4 regions of the Alteromonas sp. MmMcT2-5 genome follow, and region 4 is predicted to be linked to each of the others. Evidence: predicted binding sites of a transcription regulator. Region 4 holds the regulator's gene; each other region holds the start of a gene.
What was found. The regulator sigma-54, encoded in region 4, starts transcription at its own class of promoters, with help from an activator protein. The targets are predictions, from matches to a motif close to GTTGGCACGNNNNTNGNNT.
Positions count from the first base shown of each region.

Region 1 (5,137 bases), on a different contig from region 4:
ATCTTTAGTGTAGATGAAAGAACAGCAGGCCTAAGGCAATTAAATAGCTTTAAACGATTAAAAATGCGCCCTTGCGGCGCATTTTTTGTGTGTGGAGCCAGCGTACCGCCTTTTCGCTTTAGTCCTTCTATCTTACCTGTACATAGCCTTCAATTTTATTAAGCATCTTTTCACCGATACCTTTCACTTGAGTTAATTGTGCGACCTCAAGAAACGGGCCTACTTCTTCACGATATTTAATAATAGCTTTCGCTTTAGATTGTCCAACGCCGGGTAGGGTAATTAATTGCTCTACGGTCGCCGAGTTTAAATCGATACGTTGTTGTTGGCTTGTACCTTCATTAGCTTGCGAATTTTCGCTATCCGCTGGTTGAGCGTGAACCGCTGGCGTTTGAATGGCTAGTGCAGATAGTACGAGTAAACCTGAGATTAATTTTTTCATCATCTTTCCTTGTATGTTGCTAAGCGCGCCATAAAGCGTTATCGGCGCAATATTTAAGTAAATGGGTTTAAGTCATGTACCAAAGCGCGCTGACTTTTGTAACCTAGATGCAAGCGGAGCAGGCCTCTTCAAAAATTTCCTGTCTTCTGTTGTAACCAAGTTACAAAGCTCAGCACACTTCAACGTGTACAAAGGAAATAATAAAGGTGAACGAGAAAAGCGGTAGTCCAGTTTTAGTACAGTTTAAAGCAGGGGAGTGATTAATAGAGGCATAAAAAAACGGGCTATTAAGCCCGTTTTGAAATAATTGAAAGGTGTAAGCTCAAACGCTTATAGGCGGTCAAGAAGCGCCTGAGTGAACTCGGTTGTACCTGCTTCACCACCAAGGTCACGTGTTGTGCGATCGCCAGACTCGATAACGTCTTTTAGTGCTGCGCGAATTTTCTCTGCTTTATCGCCCATGTTTAGGTACTCAAGCATTTGCGCTGCTGCCAAGATTACTGACGTCGGGTTAGCTAAGTTCTTACCAGCAATGTCTGGTGCAGAACCGTGAACGGCTTCGAAGATTGCACAATCTTCACCGATGTTTGCACCTGGTGCCATACCAAGACCACCGACAAGACCAGCACATAGGTCAGATAGAATGTCACCGAAAAGGTTAGTCGTAACGATAACGTCAAACTGATGCGGGTTCATCACAAGCTGCATACAGCAGTTATCAACGATCATTTCAGCTGACTCGATGTCAGGATAACGCTCACCAACTTCACGGGCTACTTTAAGGAAAAGACCTGATGTTGACTTAAGGATGTTAGCTTTGTGAACAGCTGTTACTTTCTTACGACCTTCACGGCGCGCTAATTCATAAGCAAAAACAACGATTTTTTCAGCGCCGTCACGAGTGATCTTACTCATTGCTTCAGCTTCGTTACCGTCTTCTGATACAACTTGGCCAAGACCAGAGTACATACCTTGCGTGTTTTCACGAACGGTAATGATATCGATGTCTTCGTAACGTGCTTTTGTGCCTTTGAATGACATCACAGGACGAAGGTTTGCGTACAGTTTGAACTGCTTGCGAAGACTAACGTTGATTGAAGTAAAACCTTCACCAACGGGGGTCGTTAAAGGACCTTTAAGCGCAACTTTGTTTTTTGCGATTAGGTCTAAAGTTTCTTGAGGTAGAAGCTCGCCATGTTCTTCCAGTGCGACTAGGCCAGCATCGGCATAGTCATAGGCAAAGTCACAGCCAACCTTATCTAAAATTTTTGTGGTTGCATCGATAATGTCCGGGCCAATGCCGTCACCGCGAATGACTGTAATACGTTGCTGAGTCATGTGGAGGGATCCTCTGGTAATTCTGTTGTCAAAATCGTTAGGTTTATTCAATTTGTAGCTTGGCGTTTATGAGCCAATTTCTGCCTGCTTAATTATTATAATGGAAAATGTAGGGAAAAAGGGTTAAGCACTGCAAAAGTTGCCGTATTTTATACGATACCTGGCGCAAGTTATAGCCATTCGTAAAGATTAATTAAATAGCCGAGTACGATGTATTGGAGTAAATGGCGTTACTGCGCAAGCGGACAGAACAAAAGTGACCCATTAGCGTCTAGTGCGTTTACCACATCATCTCGTCGAATACCTAGGATATTTAAAAGTGTTTTGATATTGATATCCTGAAGTAATGGATAAATATCCTGATTAAATAAGCATGCTTTGGCGAGAGCGAAGCTCAACACCAGAATTGCTTGTTCCTTTTGAAGTGATTTAGCAACGTCCGTACTTACTTTACTGCATTGGTGTATAACGGCACGCCACGTCGAGCTTTGATGCCAACTTCCAGCAAGTTCAGAAGCGATTGCTAGCCAAGGCGTGTCAGATTTGACCTTGAATGCGCTATTAATGGACACAGCTTTGCTGAGGTCGACGGGTAATGCTCGTGACACTTTAAACCCTGGTAGCGTGAACAAGGGAGTACAAACAAAGGTCATAGTCAATGCGGCAGATTGCGGCGAAAACTTCGAATCGGCGAGTTGTGCGAAATAGCTTGCAAATGAACAAGCCAATAAAGTTAATTGCTTGCACATGCCCATCAGTGGAAATTGGTTTTGCGTTAGCCGTTCTAACAGAGCAAATTGAATAAGCATGTCACCCACACGTTCAATGCCGTAGGTCAAAACCGCCTGTTTAATGCTTTTAACCGGAAGCTGAAGACGGTTGTCCTGACTCGCAGTGTGCATCAAAAAGTGATTAAACGTGGGCACGCTTTCAATTTTTTCGCAAAGTTGTTCAATATCTACATCGCGCTTTTGCAGCTCATCGATAATAGTTATAAGAGCTTTAGGGGGATGCTGAATTGCGAATGTAGAAGGTAAAAATGGTGTGCCGCCATGATTTACTCTCGCAGTGGCGGTATCAGTGTAAAGAGCAACAAAGTGCTCAAACGGCATTGATAGTGAAATGGGAGAGCGTATTGACGATAGAGGCAGCCACTTTCCATCTTCATCGTCTTGACTAAGCATAAATACGTAGCCGTGATTTTGCTGAATGTCGACTAGCGCGCCCGGTACGCCGTTTGCGTAAACCTTTGCGCCAGGTAGCACACCATTAAATAGGTTGATAAGTGGTGCAATAAGGTGACGATGATGTGCTGGAAGGCGTAAAACGATCTGAGTGAAAACCTCACGATAATCTGCTTTTTTTGTTTTAGTAGCGAAAACATTTGCTAGGAGACAAAGCCTTTGAACCATATTAAGCCGAATGTCTGCAACGTAGTTAATGGGCTTGTCTGACCGAAATGCTTTTTGAAGTTTAATGATATCCAGCCAAATCGAGAGATTGTGTTTACGCAAAAAGCGAATGATATTGGCCGTTTGGTCGCTTGGTGTTCCTTTACTTGAAAGCCAGAGGGATGCGAGTAAAGACGCAAGCACATGTTGTAAATAGTGGTCGTTTAATCGGCAAAGCTTGCCAAACAGCGCCAATAATAAAAGATGTTGAGTATCTTTGGGAAGGTCATTATCGATGTGTAACGTTGCTGCAGCAAGCGCTGGATTGGCGTTTACTAAGGTCAGGATCCGTTTAGCGATTTTCAACCAATGGTTTATACGCTGCTCGACAGAAAGTTCAGTGTTACCTAACTGAACCAGGCGTTTAAGCGTGGAAATGATGTCGCTCACTCCCCATCCTTCTAACTTTTTTGGTAACTGGAGTAAGCCCCTTCACCCCATGCAATAAGTTTGTCGTTTTCAAAAAGTAACGGTGTACATTCATCTTGCGTGGTTAAGCCGTCAGCGCGCACATGTTGTGTCCTGAAAAACATAACCTGTATCGCCGTTGCTCCTTGTCGCTTAGCTTCTGTAATGTCAGGTGAGCCTAACAAAGCCAAAACCTCTTCTCTTGTACTGCCCAACTTCAACTTGGTAATTTGCACACGGTTATATTCTTCACGGTCTTTCCAATCCATATTTTCTGGCTTATCGGGATAGAACGCGATAACCATAAAAACAAACACCGCATAAAGGGCGATGCCAGCTAAAATTAGACGAATAACCTTGGTATTCATGACCGTTACTTCTCGTTTTTCTTTACTTTAATGTTAGTGTTAATCACGAGTGGGACGCATTTCCATCACGTTGAGAGAAAGCTTGATGCTTTAATGCGTAAAACAATACTCTTTAGTAGTGTAACGCAAAACGTCTGCCAAGCATAAGTAGTAAACGTAAGCAAATGCGTCTTATCACGGTTATCGGTTATTCATTACCTTATTTTTCATTCTTCACAACGTAACACGGTTCATATGCCGTCCCCGGGAGCTTCATTCGGTGCTGTTTTACAAAGGATTCTAGCAGCGTATCGACTTTTTCCATCAGTGCACTGTCACCAGTAAGTTCAAACGGACCATGTTTTTTAATTTGGGCAATACCCTCTGCTTTAACGTTTCCTGCGACAATACCCGAAAACGCTTTTCGCAAATTAGCGGCAAGGTCACTTTTGCTTTGATCCAAATGAAGCTGAAGTGCAGCCATGCTTTCATGAGTTGGAATGAAGGGTTGTTGAAAATCTTGCTCTATCTTTAACGACCAGTTGAAGCTAAAAGCGTCACCCATGGCACCTCTAAACTGCTTCACTTTTTCAAGCTGCTTCTTCATAGTGCGGGCAACTTCTTCCGGGTCGTTCACAATAATTTGATATTTTGATTGCGCTTGTGAACCAAGCGTTGCACCGACAAAGGCGTCAATAGCCTCGAAATACTCTTCGCTACCAGCAGGGCCAGTCAATATAAAAGGGAAGGGCTGCTGTGCATTTCGTTCATTCATCAAGATGCCAAGCAGGTAAAGCAGTTCTTCTGCTGTACCAACACCTCCTGGGAACACGACGATACCATGGCCCAATCTAACGAACGCTTCTAGGCGTTTTTCGATATCCGGCATGATAATGAGCTCGTTTACTATGGCATTCGGTGGCTCAGCAGCAATGATACTCGGCTCTGATATACCAATGTAACGCCCGGTTTTATGGCGCTGCTTAGCATGACCAATGGTAGCGCCTTTCATTGGGCCTTTCATTGCCCCAGGGCCGCATCCGGTACAAATATTCATATCACGTAAGCCAAGTTGATAGCCTACTTCTTTAGTGTATTTATACTCAACCTGATTTATAGAGTGGCCACCCCAGCAAACAATAGTGTTTACG
Region 1 covers NZ_JAKRFB010000001.1:66,069-71,205, forward strand. The annotation lists gene MHN09_RS00330 (ComEA family DNA-binding protein) at 128-442, opposite strand; gene MHN09_RS00335 (isocitrate dehydrogenase) at 773-1,780, opposite strand; gene MHN09_RS00340 (histidine kinase) at 2,011-3,621, opposite strand; gene MHN09_RS00345 (DUF3192 domain-containing protein) at 3,633-4,007, opposite strand; gene ppnN (nucleotide 5'-monophosphate nucleosidase PpnN) at 4,207-5,137, opposite strand, start outside.
Region 1: a site for sigma-54 is predicted at 4,131-4,149, ahead of MHN09_RS00345 (DUF3192 domain-containing protein). Genes of this name have one in related genera too.

Region 2 (5,137 bases), on a different contig from region 4:
TTAGTCGTCGCTGTATTTCAGGCCGCTACCAGTATCAACGAACAAACCATGAGCTTCTTACCGCGCTTACTTGTTACGCTTCTCGCGTTGAGTTGGGGCGGAAACTGGTTGGTGCAACAGCTTATGGACTTTACTTTCAGAATGGTTGATATGATCCCGCAGGTTGTGGGATAGAAGGCTAAAGCTGTGGAAGTCGAACTCGCGACCATTAATCAATTTCTTGCGGACATGCTGCTGCCGTTTATGCGCATTAGCGGCTTGTTTGTGGCCATGATTGGACTTAGTGCCAAGTCAATACCACCGCAGGTGAGAGCGCTGTTAGGCGTAATGCTGACACTGATTATCATGCCGGTGGTTCCCCCGTCACCCATAGAAAATTTAGTCGATGTGGGCACATTCTTAATTGTTATTCAGCAGTTGCTAATAGGCATTGCTATTGGTTTTATATCAATGATGGTGCTCAATACCTTTGTGCTTGCTGGCCAAGTTATAGCAATGCAAACCGGTTTGGGCTTTGCGTCTATTGTTGACCCAGTCAATGGTATTAACGTGCCGGCGGTAGGCCAGTTTTATCTGATATTGGCGACTTTGTTGTTTTGGACTTTGGATGGGCATTTGTCCATGATCCAAATGATAGTCATGAGCTTTGAGGCGTTTCCCATAGGCGAAGCATGGTGGACCGGTGAACAGTTTCGCGATATTGCCCATTGGGCCGGCTGGATGTTCATATCGGCAGTGACCCTTTCCCTTGCGCCAATCGTCTCGCTGCTTATCGTGAACTTGGCGTTTGGCGTAATGACCAAAGCTGCACCACAGCTAAACATTTTTAGTATTGGTTTTTCCATTGCTCAGGTAATGGGACTACTGATTATTTGGATAACACTAGATAACTTTACTGTACACTTCGAAACCCAATGGTTTAGAGCCGAACAGTTTATGTGTGAACTATTGAATATTTGTTCGTAGGAAAAAATGGCAGATTCAAGCGAAAAAACAGAAGACCCCACGGGGAAAAAACTCGAAGATGCCCGAAAAAAAGGGCAGCTAGCCCGATCCCGTGAACTCTCTACGACCCTAGTACTTATCGTCAGTGCTTTTATGTTCTTGTTTGTGGGCGGGTGGATTGCTGAATCTTTTTTTAAACTTACTCAGAGAATGTTCATTCTCTCTCGTGACGAAACCTATGATATCACCCACATGTTTGGCGCATGGGGTGAAGCCTTTTCGGCAGTAGGTCCTGCCGTGCTGCTATACATGGTTGTGGCAATGATAGCGGGCATTTACGGCTCTATCGCCCTTGGCGGTTTTAACTTTACCTGGGAAGGTGCAAAACCTAAGGGTTCAAAAATGAGCCCTATCCAAGGCTTCAAACGCATGTTTGGCATGAACGGCTTGGTAGAGTTACTTAAGTCTATTGCGAAAGTTGTAGCCATTATCGGCATGGCAATTGGGGCGTTACTGTTCTTTGAAGATGAAGCGCTCCACCTTGATATGGAGCTTTATCCGGGAAACATCTTTCACGCACTCGACATGCTTAAGTGGGCGTTTCTTATTCTGGTGTGCGGCATGATCCCTATCGCGCTCATTGATGTGCCTTATCAAATGTATAAGCACAACAAAGAAATGAAGATGACCAAGCAAGAGGTTAAAGACGAACGGAAAAATGCGGAAGGCGACCCTATGGTTAAAGGCCGAATTCGCCGTCTGCAATATCAGGCTGCAACCAAGCGCATGATGCAGGAAGTACCACAAGCAGACGTTGTCGTGACCAACCCTACTCACTTTTCTGTTGCTATTAAATATGACGAGAAGGGGGTAAGGGCGCCGGTTGTGGTCGCGAAAGGTGCTGATGAGCTAGCGATGCACATCAGAAAAATTGCTACCGCCAACGATGTGCCGTTGATCCCTTCACCCATGTTAGCGCGAGCCATTTTCTACTCCACTGAAGTGGACGATGAAATTCCTAACGCTTTATTTATGGCGGTAGCGCAGGTGCTCGCACATGTTTATCAGTTAAAAGCGCATAGAGCAGGTAAGGGCAAACGTCCTAAGCCACTTAAACGGGATTTGCCTATCCCACCAGAGTACCGACACTAACCCAACCGCTAAATGGGTTAAAATTGACTTTGAAGGTGGGACATAGGTATGTGCCCCCAACCAGCTAGCAAATTCTCCACACGCTGTCCGTAAGTTAGGTTGTTTAGATGCATGAGCTACATGACTAAAAGTCAGCATGATGACAAGGCTGACCCAACAAAACGTTGCAACACGGTTTTGTAGTACTACCATGAATAATCCTTTTAAAACGAAGAGTAGGCCCTAGGAATAGTGACGTAATTATAAACTGTTCGTATGTCCCTCGGATACAAAATCTTAATCGCTCTATACAAGTCACTGTAGACAGTAATCACGCATGATTACAGCTCAGATTTGGATAACTTTTGCGTAAAACACAAAGCTGGCACGTTAGTTGAAAACTCACTAGAAGATTCACATAAAGCGTCAATTTTCTGATAGAGAGACACCAAGCCATGCAGTTATCCGGTTATCTTCAGCGATTCGATAAAAATCAGCTGCAAAATTTTACCAGTGGTTTAGGCGCACCCATCGTCCTTTTGGCAATTATGGGCATGGTTATATTGCCTATGCCGCCATTCTTACTGGACGTGCTGTTTAGCTTTAATATTGCGTTGTCGCTAGTCATTATCTTGGTGGCTGTACTTACCCAGCGTCCAGTAGATTTCGGCATTTTCCCCTTGGTGTTACTTATCGCTACCGTATTGAGACTAGCGCTTAACGTGGCTTCTACTCGCGTTGTCTTACTTTACGGACATGAAGGCGGCGATGCAGCAGGTAAAGTTATCGAAGCCTTCGGTGAGGTCGTGATTGGTGGTAACTACGCCGTAGGTATTGTTGTTTTCGCCATTCTTCTTATTATCAACTTCAAAGTTGTAACCGCAGGCGCAGGACGTATTTCAGAAGTAAGCGCTCGCTTTACGTTAGATGCTATGCCCGGTAAGCAAATGGCCATAGATGCTGATTTAAATGCAGGGTATATAGATCAAGATCAAGCACGTAAACGCCGTGAAGAGATTACCGCAGAAGCGGATTTCTACGGGTCGATGGACGGTGCGTCAAAATTTGTAAAGGGTGATGCGGTCGCAGGCCTTTTCATCATGCTAATTAATATTGTTGGTGGTCTTTTTATCGGCATGATTCAGCACGGGCTTTCATTCGGTAACGCTATAGAAATCTACACCATATTGACCATCGGTGATGGTTTGGTGGCGCAAATTCCTTCATTGTTACTTTCGGTCGCTACAGCCATTATCGTTACTCGTGAAAACGAGACTCAGGAAATGGGCAAAGAAATCCGCGGTCAGCTTGGTAATAATCAAGCTCTTTATATAGCCTCGGGCGTTCTATTTGTGATGGGTATCATTCCTGGGATGCCTCATATCGCATTCTTAGGGTTCTCATTCTTGATTGCAGGCTTTGCTTACTGGCAGTCGGTCCAAGAAAAGAGAAAGGCCGCAGAGCCCAAAGTGCCAGACAATGTGGTAAAAGATGAATCGGTTGCGCCTGAAGTGAAAGAGCTTGGCTGGGATGATGTTCAGCAGGTAGATACCATCGGATTGGAAGTGGGCTATCGTTTAATTCCTCTTGTCGATAAATCCCAAGGTGGCGAGTTGTTGACGCGCATTAAAGGCGTACGTAAGAAACTATCGCAAGAGCTGGGTTTCCTTATTCCGCCTGTCCACATTCGCGATAACTTGGATTTAGAGCCCAACACTTACACCATCGCTATGCTAGGCGTAACGATTGGGGATTCCATCATCAGTCACGATGAAGAACTTGCTATTAATCCAGGGCAAGTGTTCGGTAAATTAGAAGGGCGTGCCACTAAAGACCCCGCGTTTGGCTTAGACGCAGTATGGATTAAGCCCAACAAACGGGAGCATGCACAAACCCTTGGGTACACAGTTGTAGACGCTGCGACCGTTGTAGCGACCCATTTAAGCCAATTACTTTCTAACAATGCATATCAATTATTAGGGCACGAGGAAGCGCAACAACTTCTTGATATGCTTGCCAAACAGCATCCGAAACTGGTTGAAGGGTTAGTACCAGACATCCTTCCGTTAAGCACCGTCGTGAAGGTACTGCAAACCTTATTGTTTGAAGGTGTGCCTATTCGCGATATGCGTACAATCGTTCAAACACTCAGTGAGTACGGCACGCGCAGCCAAGACCCCGATGTTTTAGTGTCTGCAGTGCGTATTGCCCTTAAACGTTTAATTGTCCAAGAAATTACTCAAGGTGCAAAAGAGATACCTGTCATAACCTTGGCGCCAGAGTTGGAACAGATGTTGCACCAGTCACTTCAAGCAGGTGGCGAAGATGGCGCTGGCATAGAACCAGGTCTGGCAGACAAGCTGCAAAAATCATTGCAGCAAGCCAGTCAGCAGCAAGAGTTAGAAGGAGAGCCTGCAGTACTCCTTACCTCAGGCATGCTACGACCCGTTCTGTCTCGCTTCTTAAAATATTCGGTTGTTGGGCTTCATGTTCTGTCTTACCAAGAAGTGCCTGACGACAAACAAATAAAAATAGTCAGTTCGGTCGGTCAATAATCTGACACTGGGTGATTGGAGAGGTTGCAATGAAAATTAGACGTTTCTTCGGCAAAGATATGCGTGAGGCATTAAGCCAAGTTAAAGCTGAATTGGGCAGTGACGCTGTGATCATGTCAAATCGCAAAGTCGCTGACGGTATTGAGCTTGTCGCAGCCTACGACAAAGAACCTGAAGCGAAGTTGTTTACGCCGAAAGCGTCTCCACAAGCAGCTGCAAAAACACCTGGCCAAAAGGCAGTGCCTAGCTTGAGCGAAATCATTGGTGACGACGGTCCTGATAGCCTTAAAGCACTGCTAGAAAAGCAGCACGGTGGAAATAATGGCGTGGCGAGTCCCGCGCAACCTAACCAACCAATGACAGCGAATGCTAAGCACGCCAATGAAATTGCTTCGCACTTAGACTTCTCAGAAGCCTTTATTGACGACGTAGAAGCCCAGCAGTCTTCTCATGAACCAGTTCGTCAGAACGCTTTCCCAGAGCATCAAGCGTCAAGTATGGATGAT
Region 2 covers NZ_JAKRFB010000001.1:179,398-184,534, forward strand. The annotation lists gene fliQ (flagellar biosynthesis protein FliQ) at 1-174, shown strand, start outside; gene fliR (flagellar biosynthetic protein FliR) at 187-966, shown strand; gene flhB (flagellar biosynthesis protein FlhB) at 973-2,097, shown strand; gene flhA (flagellar biosynthesis protein FlhA) at 2,532-4,631, shown strand; gene flhF (flagellar biosynthesis protein FlhF) at 4,661-5,137, shown strand, end outside.
Region 2: a site for sigma-54 is predicted at 2,458-2,476, ahead of flhA (flagellar biosynthesis protein FlhA). Genes of this name have one in related genera too.

Region 3 (5,137 bases), on a different contig from region 4:
ACGACACATCAGCATAGGTGTCAGGCACATCGCCTGGCTGCATAGGAAGAAGTTCTTTCTTCGCCTCAATACCCAATGCACTCTCAAGGGTTTCAATAAACTTCAAAAGGTGCACTGGTGTCTGCGCACCAATATTGTATACCTTATAGGGCGCCTTACTCGTACTTGGATCTGGATTGCCGCCGTCCCAATTCTCATTAGGTTTAGCCACATTATCCAATGAGCGAATTACGCCTTCAACGATATCATCGATATAAGTGAAGTCACGACGGTGGTTACCATAGTTGTAAACCTGTATTGTTTTACCTTCCAAAATAGCCTTAGTGAACTTGAAAAGCGCCATGTCTGGACGGCCCCAAGGCCCGTAAACAGTGAAAAAGCGCAGCCCCGTTGTAGGCAAGTTATACAAGTGACTATAAGTATGAGCCATTAGCTCGTTAGCTTTTTTAGAAGCCGCATACAAGCTAACTTGATGATCTACGTTATGCTGTTCTGAAAACGGCATAGTCTCATTCGCACCGTAGACTGAGCTAGATGACGCGTACACCAAATGCTCGACTTTATTATGGCGACACCCTTCTAGAATATTCACAAAGCCAACAATATTTGAGTCGACGTAAGCGTTAGGATTTTCAAGTGAATAACGCACACCAGCTTGAGCAGCCAAATGCACCACTCTATCAAATTTGTGCTCTTCAAAAAGCGCAGCCATTTTGTCGCGCTCCTCTACCCCCATCTCGATAAATGAAAATAAATCAGCAGCAGTAGATGATTTAATCTCGTCTAGACGAGCATGTTTTAAATTCACATCGTAATAATCGTTAATGTTGTCAATCCCGACAACATGGTCACCACGATTGATAAGGTATTGCGATACAGCTGCACCAATGAAACCAGCTGCTCCGGTGACTAAGATTTTCATTTACTATTCCTGTTCAATTACTTTCCACTTTCGATAAAGCACGATTTAATAAAGCGATAACGTGTTTTACAGGTATTGCGTAGGAAATACCTGAAGGGTTAGTGAGAGCACTTTCTTTACCGTCTCTAACATACACTTTATTTATTACAGCAATAATCTCGCCAGTTTTTTGGTTTACCACAGGACTGCCTGAATTGCCGGGAAAAGCGGTTATGTCTAATTGATAAATTAGTTCTGGATTTTTTAAACGCCTTAGTTGGTTACTTGTTAATGCTCTAGCGTCATTGGCAGGCATAAAGTCGGGTGTTAACGCAGCGATTATTCCCCTGTGAACGGCAGGATACAAACCAAGGGCTGCGCCAAGGGGATAACCAAATATGGCAATGTCAGTGCCCGCTGGTTGCAAGTCCTCGTCTGCTAGAACAAGAGGAGACATCGCCTCACTTGTGGCGAAGAGCGCCAGGTCGTGTTCTATATCAATTTCCATTAATTGAAGTTTTTGGAAAGAAAAGCCCCCGTCAGTAGGCAGCATCGCTACATAATATTCTACTATTGTAGGATCCAATTCTTGCTCAACAACGTGGTAATTTGTAACAACATAGTGTCCATCGTGTACCACAAAGCCAGTTCCTTTTATTGAAGGGGCATTGCTTTTAATAGGACTGTGAAGTGCGATGGCAACGGTAGACGCTGTAACGCGTTTAGTGAGAGATACTAGATCTTCCGCAAACACTGGGGCCTTTAAAACTGTATAAATTAAAAGAAAAATCACTGAACATATTGTTTTAGAGCTATTTTGTGTAAGCATATAGAAGTATATTGTTATAAAAATAAGAACTTGCAACGAGGTATTGTTGCTCATGAAGCGCTAGAGAGCCGAAAAAAATAATACGTACATGAACGTATATTTACAAACTATACTTACTCTAGCTGAATACAATATAAAAACATCATTGCCTAAACAGCATCAATGGTCGTAGTCTCTAAGACAGGTAGAAAGTGTTATGCAAAAAGGAAAGTTGGTACAAAAGGTACAGAATATTTTTGGTGCCAATAGTCGAGTAACTAAAGCACTTAAGGGATATCAAAAACTACAAGAAGTTAAAGAGATATCTCACCACTTTTCTACTTACTTAGTGCCAAAGATAGCGCATGACGAGGCTCTGAAAAATGAATCATTCAAAATTAGGTATCAAGTATATTGTACAGAAGAAGGTTTTGAACCACCTAATCCTTTAGAAATAGAAAGTGATGAATTCGATGCTTATTCGGTGTGTTGTTTAATCGAACATGTACAAAACCAGAGATTCGCGGGTACTGTTCGAATGGTTCGCCCCAATACAGAAAATCAACTTCTTCCCATAGAAAAGTACTGTTGTGATTCGATTACAAATAGCGCACTTGATCCTAGAAACTTCCCCCGCCATGAGATTTGTGAAATTTCTCGACTTGCAGTACCAAATGAGTTCCGTCGAAGACAGATGGATAAATTCGATGGTGCTGCAATTGGTGCTATCAATCCAGAAAGTTATTCTGAAACAGAGTTACGTTGCTTCCCTTTCATTGCGATAGGACTATATCTTGCTGCCGCAGCAGTCTCAGTTAACTCAGGTGTTAAACATAACTATGTAATGATGGAGCCAAGGCTTGCTCGGTCAATGCGTTTTATTGGAATACGCTTTGAACAGATTGGACCGATCGTAGATTACCATGGTAAGAGGGCCGCCTATCACATCACGCCGGAAATGCTTCACAAAAACCTCCCTAAAGGGTTTTCAATAATGTATAAAAACATAAAACATACATTAAGATCACAACAAGGATGATGCCGTTGAGCTCTTTCGCAACTATGACTTTGAGCTGTCAGCATAATTTACACCGCGAAAATGGAATAATTAATTTTCATTACTTATCAACAACTTAAAAGTTGGCACGCATAGTGCTTTAACCAAGTGACTTCAAGAAATCGCTGCAAACATAACGGAGAGCGGAAATGAAAAAGTTACTTCTTACAACAATGATGGCTGCTGGTTTAGCGCTTAGTGGACAAGCAGCAGCGACACCTTTTTACTTAGACTTATCTGACGATTCAGTAGTTAACCCTCGCGGTGCAATCGATGGTTTAGGTCTTCAATACGACTCAGTTTCTGAAGTAAATACAGCGACTGGAGATATTGTGTCTCGCGGTGGTATTGGCCTAATCGGCTATACCTTTAACGGTTCAATGGCTGGATTTACTGATCTGTCTGACCTTGTGCTTTCTGACGATGGCGCTATTGCGAACACGTTTACTTACGACCCTGAGCCAAACAATCTTGGCGTGGACGGTTCAACTCTCCCTACTGTCGTAGTTACTGCACTTACATTTGATTTCGAATTAGACGGTATCCTTAACCCAGGTGGTGACTCTGTTACTTACACTGGCGGTGTTCTAGATATCTACTCTTATCAATACAGCTATGACTTCTTTACTCCTGATGTTGTTACTGTTGATAATGGTAGTGCAGAGTTGTTAGTACAAAGCGAGTTCAGCACAAGCTCAATTAACCTTGGTGAGCAAGTTATCGAGTCGCTAATTACTGAAGTTAGCCTTACTCCAGCTGGTCAAGAAGTTTTCTACTTCCAAGACAGTTCAGGTAACTTCGTATCTTTCCAAGATTACATTACTGCAACGCTAACTGACATCCTACTTTATGCTTCACAAACAGTTACTGTTGGTGAGTTAGCAGATAACATCGCTAACCCAATCGACTCAGATGGTGACACAGTGCTTATCAGCGATAACCACGCTGTTACTGTAGAGTTCCGTGTACCTGAGCCATCAACAGTTGCAGTTTTGAGCCTAGGCCTTATCAGCATGTTCGGTTTCTCACGTCGTCGTAGAAAATAATATCGACACGGATACAAGCAAAAGACTTAAAGAGCTGCCTTAAATAGGCAGCTTTTTTTTTGCTCTTTTCTTATCAGAGTGATACAGAATTGCCTTAGAAAAAGTCCTTGAATAGCTTGTAAATTATCTGGAATACGTTACCTTAGCTAGGTTAAGCAATAAGGAAGCTAATGTGAAAAATTATTCTAAATTGTCAGTAGCCATGCTGTTATGCTTGTTGTCTGCGTGTAGCGACAACTCTCCAGAAAAGCGTCTGGCTGACGCAGAATTAATGCTTGAAAAAGGGCAATTACAAGAAGCGTCAGTTACCCTCAAAAATGTAATAAAAGACGACCCTTCGCTTTTAAAGGCAAGAGAAATGTTAGGTTTAACATATCTCCAACAAGGCCTATACCTTGCAGCGCAAAAAGAATTACTACGCGCACAGAGCGTATTAAGTGATGAAAGCAAAGTCGCATTAGCAGAGACCCATCTTTGGCTTGAAGAATACGAGAGCATCAAAGACCTTAGTGTTGATAACGAAGGCCAAACTAAAGATAAGTTAGAAATATACCAAGCAATTGCTCTGTTTCGAGCACAAAGCCCGACAAGTGCGATATCAGCATTTGAAAAGTTAGAGGCTTCACCTTTTGAAGATATTGCATCTCTTGCGAAAGCTTACAACGCTACGATAAGAGAGAAACCTGCTGCAGCTTTAAAGGTATTGGTTGACAATGCAGCACAAATAGAAGACTCGCCGCTAGCGCTTCAGTTAAAATTTACCCTAGAAAACTTTGTTAATGATTGGTCGAGTGCTATTGATACCAGTAAAAAATTGCTTTCTTTAAGGCCCGCTGATTATAAGGTAAAAACCCAACTAGCAACGGTTTTAATAAACGCTGGTGAATTCGAAGAAGCAAAACCTGTTGTTGAACAACTTTTACGTCTGAGTCCTGAGCAAGCCTATTTTAACCAGTTAAAGGGTACCTTGTTGGTTTCTGAAAAGGACTATGAGGGCGCAATTCTTTACCTAGATAAAGCAATAAAAAATGGACGCTCAAACCAAATTACTCGGTTATTTTCCGCCATATCTCATTATCAACTGGGAAATTTTGAGCAGGCATATCAGAACCTTTCAGTCATCATTGACACATTGCCTAAAGATCATTACGCCAAAAGACTTTATACGAGCATTCAACTGAAATTAGGCTACGTTCAGGACGGTATTGATACAATTAATACAATGTCCGATCTTGGACAGGACGATCTATTGTACATCGTTGAAACATCTAGATTACTTGTTCAAAAGAACGAGCTTGACGAGGCAAAACGCTTGATTGGCAAAA
Region 3 covers NZ_JAKRFB010000003.1:82,936-88,072, reverse strand. The annotation lists gene MHN09_RS03915 (NAD-dependent epimerase) at 1-922, opposite strand, end outside; gene MHN09_RS03910 (serine protease) at 936-1,655, opposite strand; gene MHN09_RS03905 (PEP-CTERM/exosortase system-associated acyltransferase) at 1,927-2,748, shown strand; gene MHN09_RS03900 (PEP-CTERM sorting domain-containing protein) at 2,916-3,812, shown strand; gene prsT (XrtA/PEP-CTERM system TPR-repeat protein PrsT) at 3,985-5,137, shown strand, end outside.
Region 3: a site for sigma-54 is predicted at 2,849-2,867, ahead of MHN09_RS03900 (PEP-CTERM sorting domain-containing protein). Genes of this name have one in related genera too.

Region 4 (5,137 bases):
TTTGGTACTTTGCATAACGGGTGCAAAGGTATCTTCGTCGTCATCAAGACCCGCCATACTCATCATCGAGTGCTCGGCGTCCTCACGAATAATATCAACCACGTCATCAATGGTAATTCGGCCCACTAAGCGATGGTTTTCATCTACAACAGGTGCTGAAAGCCAATTGTATCGCTCGAACAGGCTTGCGACTTCATCGTCTGGCATATTCACAGGAATCGCTTCAGATTCCTCGTCCATAACGTCAGACACTTTATCGTCGGTATCTGCGGTGAGTAAACGGGTAACCGGAACAATACCAACAAGGTTGTCAGTTCGGTTTACCACGTAAAACGTATCCGTATTCTCAGGTAGCTCGCCTTTTAAGCGAATATAGCGCAGAACCACGTCAATGGTCACATCTGGACGTAAAGTGATGGTGTCGGTGTTCATGATGAAACCAGCGGTTTCCTCACCGTAAGACAGCGCTTGCTCTGCGCGCACGCGATCTTGTGCATCCATCGAATCTAGAATATCGGCCAATACTGGCTCGGGAAGGCTGCTTAGCGTCTCTGCTAAGTCATCGGTATCCATCTCTTCAAGTGCGTCAACCACATTAGCGGGAAGCATTTTTGTAATGATACCGTTTCGAACATCGTCAGACAGTTCTTCTAAAATGTCGCCGTGAAAGTCACCATCAATGAGCTCCCATAATTCGTCACGGGTTCTGCTAGGGCTAGATTCAAGAATGTGGGCGACGTCTGAAGGCGGTAATTCAAGCAGAAGCTTACGTACAGATACGAATTGACCGTTGGTCAACGCAGCGTTGAGTGCGCGTAACTGAGTTTGTACGTATTTAGAAACAAGCGCTTCTGCCATAAGGCGTTATTCCTACAAGCTAAAAGATGAACAATGCAGGCCATAGAGCCTAAGTGGGCGTAGAATATCGCAATTATGATGAGTCTGTCATGATAATTGCGTAGGTTTTGCGCAGGATTTTAAGATAACTGCGCTAAGTGTTGATTAATTGGTCAATGGATTGGGTAAGTAAGACTATTCGTCTTCGTTAAATCTGCCCTCAATAAGCTCTTCAATAGCTGCAAGTGCATCAACAGCATCACTGCCGTCCACAATCACATCTACCTGTTCACCTTGATGGCTTTCAAGCATCATTAATCCCAATACACTGCTTGCGTCTGCTTCTTTATCGCCTTTTTTTAAGATGATTTTAGCGTCGAATTGATTAGCCAGTTTAACCAGTTGGGTCGCCGCTCTCGCATGCAACCCTAACTTATTGACGATAGTTAGCGTTTTTTGAATAGTCATTACTGATTCAGCTCTCTATGGCGAATTTGAACATCAGGGTGTATTTCACTGAAGGTTTTCGACAGGGTCTGTGCGATATAAACCGAACGGTGTTGCCCGCCAGTACAGCCAATGGCTACGGTTACGTAACTTCTGTTATTGCGTTCTAAATGAGGCAGCCATGTCGTTATTAAATTCTGAATTTGCCAAATGAACTTGGTCACTACAGGCTGCGACCCCAAAAATACTTCTACTGGTGCGTCTAATCCGGTCAGATGTTTAAGGTCGGGCTCCCAGTGGGGGTTAGGTAAAAAGCGGGCATCAAAAACGTAATCCGCATCTTTAGGAATGCCGTGCTTAAAGCCAAACGACTCAAACACAAGCACAAGGCGTGAGCTTTTCTTACCCAGGATACGCTCTCGAATTAACTCTGCCAGTTGGTGAATGGTAAGCTTATCTGTATCTAGATATAAATCTGCGCGCTCAGCAATAGGAGCAAGTAGGGCAGACTCGGCTTTAATGGCTTCTGAAAGCGATTTATTAAGCTTGGCGAGAGGGTGAAGACGACGTGTTTCGCTAAAACGCTTAACCAGTACATCATCGCTCGCGTCAATGTAAACAATGGTCATCGACCACGAAGAAGGCAGGTAGTCTAGAATTTCTACCAAATCGTCAGGATTTTTAGGTAAGTTTCTCACATCGATACTTACCGCAACCTGATCGTACTCGTCAACAACTGTATGGGTTAAGGTGGGAAGTAAGTTTACCGGGATATTATCAACACAGTAATAACCTAAATCTTCCAATGCGCGAAGTGCGACAGACTTACCAGACCCCGAACGACCACTGATTATTATCAGCTTCACCTACTTTCTCCCTAATACTCTGGTTTTATCACATACGCGTTGTTGAATTAGGCGCCTACTAAACGGTTAATAGGCGCTTAATGTTTAACTTAATGCAGATAGAATATCGTCGCTTGTCGTTGCGCGACGTATTGCTTTAATCGTTTCTTTGTCGCTTAGTTTACCAGCCACGGTGGCCAGCGTTTGAAGGTGTCCTTCGGTCTGTTCCTCGGGAACGAGTAGCGCAAAAAAGATGTCTACGGGTTTCTCGTCAAGGGCGTCAAAGTCGATTGCTGGCGTGCTGGTTACAACAATGGCAATCACTTTCTCAAGGCCCGGCAGGCGTCCGTGGGGCAGGGCGATACCATTGCCAATGCCTGTACTACCCATACGCTCTCGAGCCATCAAACTGTTGAGTACCGTTGCCTGATCAATGTTCTCGTTTTGCTTGGCAGCGATATCAGCGATGATCTCAAGAATTCGCTTTTTACTATTACACTGAACCGCACACTCGGTGCGGTCCAGACTTACGATGGCTTGTATATCCATGCTTAATTAACTACTAATGTTTTTTCAGTTTTTCCTTATGCTTGATTACCTGCCGGTCGAGTTTATCAACCATGCTGTCAATCGCCGCATACATGTCGGTATTTTCTGAGGATGCGAATACTTCAGCGCCACTTAAATGAACGGTCGCTTCGGCTTTTTGATTTAATTTTTCAACGTTCAGGATGACATGCACATTAGAAATGTGATCAAAGTGACGTTCAAGTTTGCTGAACTTCGTATCGACATAATTACGCAAAGAGTCGGTGATTTCGACATGATGACCAGTAAGGTTGATTTGCATATTTCGTCTTCCTTATATTATTAAGCCCGATTAAATAAGGCTTTTGCGTTGGTTCGACGGCGGGATCGACAACGATTCCCGGTACTTTGCTATTGTTCGCCGGGCAACTTTAATGCCTTGTTCGGCCAACAATGAAGCAATCTTGCTATCACTTAGCGGCTTGCTAGGCTTTTCAGCGGCCACTAATTTCTTGATCAATGCACGAATCGCTGTAGATGAACATTCACCACCAGACTCTGTTGCAACGTGGCTTGAGAAAAAATACTTCAATTCGAAGATTCCACGTGGCGTATGCATGTACTTTTGCGTTGTCACTCGCGAAATAGTGGATTCGTGCATATCTACCATTTCTGCGACATCATTTAGCACCATTGGTTTCATCATTTCCGGGCCGTGCTCAAAAAAGCCCATTTGCTGCTGCACAATGCAGTTTGCAACCTTCATTAAGGTTTCGTTACGAGATTCAAGGCTCTTTATGAACCACTTAGCCTCTTGCATGTGTGAGCGGATGAATTGTGAATCGCTACTATTCTTGGCACGGCGACTCATTGCAGCGTATTGTTGATTTACGCTTAACTTAGGCAGACTGTCGGGGTTCAGCTCAACCACCCAACGGCCATTTTTCTTGGTTACTGAGACATCAGGAATAACGTACTCAGGCTCTTTAGTAACTAAAGCACTACCTGGGCGAGGATTCAAGGTTTGCAGTAAACGCATTGCCTCGCGTAGCTGATCTTCTTTCAATCGGCTTTTACGCATAAGCGTACGATAGTCTTTGCTGCTCAGTAAGTCAGAGTACTCTTCAATCAGTTGCTTTGCTTCAGCAAGCCACGGTGTGTCTTCTGAAAACTGGCGCAATTGCACCATCAAACATTCTTGTGGAGAGCGTGAGCCAGAACCAATAGGGTCGAACATCTGAATGCGCTTTAGCACACATTCTATTTCGTCCATTTCAATCGGCTCTTCCATATCATCATCGTTAACCGCTTCTAAAATATCATCAAGGGTAACGGTTAAATAACCTGACTCGTCAATAGAGTCGATGATTGCTGTAGCGATTGCGCGATCGGTATCCGAGAAATGGGTAAGGCGCATTTGCCAAAGAAGGTGCTCTTGAATATCTTCAGTAGTCTCACCTTGGAAGATTTGCTCGTCGTCATTGGATGGACCCGGAGCAGGCGAAGATGAAGCAGAGTAGTATTCGTCCCATGTGCTGTCGATTGGCAGCTCATCGGGAAGATCGTTTTTCTCAAGTGCATCGCCGGCTTCTAGTGTGTCACTAGATGCAGAAGCAGTGGCCTCAGAGCCGCTGTCATCGTTGTCGATATTGTTCTTTTCTAGTTGCGGCTCGTCGTTACCTTCTTCAACTTCTAATAGCGGATTAGAATCGAGCGCTTCTTGGATCTCTTGTTGAAGATCAAGTGTAGAAAGCTGCAGCAGTTTAATGGCCTGCTGAAGCTGTGGTGTCATGGTAAGTTGTTGGCTAAATTTTAGCTGTAAAGATGGTTTCATCTACGTCTTATTTAAATGCTCTAAATTGAATATACCAGAGCGAAACTGAAAAATGACAATTCGGTTACATTAACTATAGCCTGAATTGTTCGCCTAGGTATACATCCCTTACTTTTTGATTACTTAAAACCTGTTCCGCCGTTCCTTGCGCAATAAGCTCGCCATGACTCACAATGTACGCCTTTTCACAAACATCCAATGTCTCTCGTACGTTATGGTCCGTGATAAGGATTCCAATACCCCTATCGCGAAGATGTTGTATTATCTTCTTTATATCATTAACTGATATTGGATCAACACCAGCAAATGGTTCGTCTAACAAAATAAATTGCGGTTTTGCTGCCAGAGCGCGGGCAATCTCAACGCGACGGCGTTCGCCCCCTGACAAACTCATCCCCGTACTATTACGTATATGGTTAATATTAAATTCATCAAGTAGCGCATCTGCTTCTTCTTCTTGCTGTTGTGAATTTAAATCTTTACGGGTTTGCAAAATGGCCATGATATTTTCATGCACTGTGAGCTTTCTGAAAATAGAGGCTTCCTGCGGTAGGTAGCCAATTCCGCGGCGTGCGCGCTCGTGCATGGGCTGATGAGTTAGCTCATTGTCGTCGATTTCAATCTTGCCTTTATCCAGATTCACTAA
Region 4 covers NZ_JAKRFB010000014.1:56,175-61,311, forward strand. The annotation lists gene mgtE (magnesium transporter) at 1-858, opposite strand, end outside; gene MHN09_RS08350 (HPr family phosphocarrier protein) at 1,033-1,305, opposite strand; gene rapZ (RNase adapter RapZ) at 1,305-2,150, opposite strand; gene ptsN (PTS IIA-like nitrogen regulatory protein PtsN) at 2,235-2,678, opposite strand; gene hpf (ribosome hibernation promoting factor) at 2,692-2,979, opposite strand; gene MHN09_RS08370 (RNA polymerase factor sigma-54) at 3,010-4,491, opposite strand; gene lptB (LPS export ABC transporter ATP-binding protein) at 4,565-5,137, opposite strand, start outside.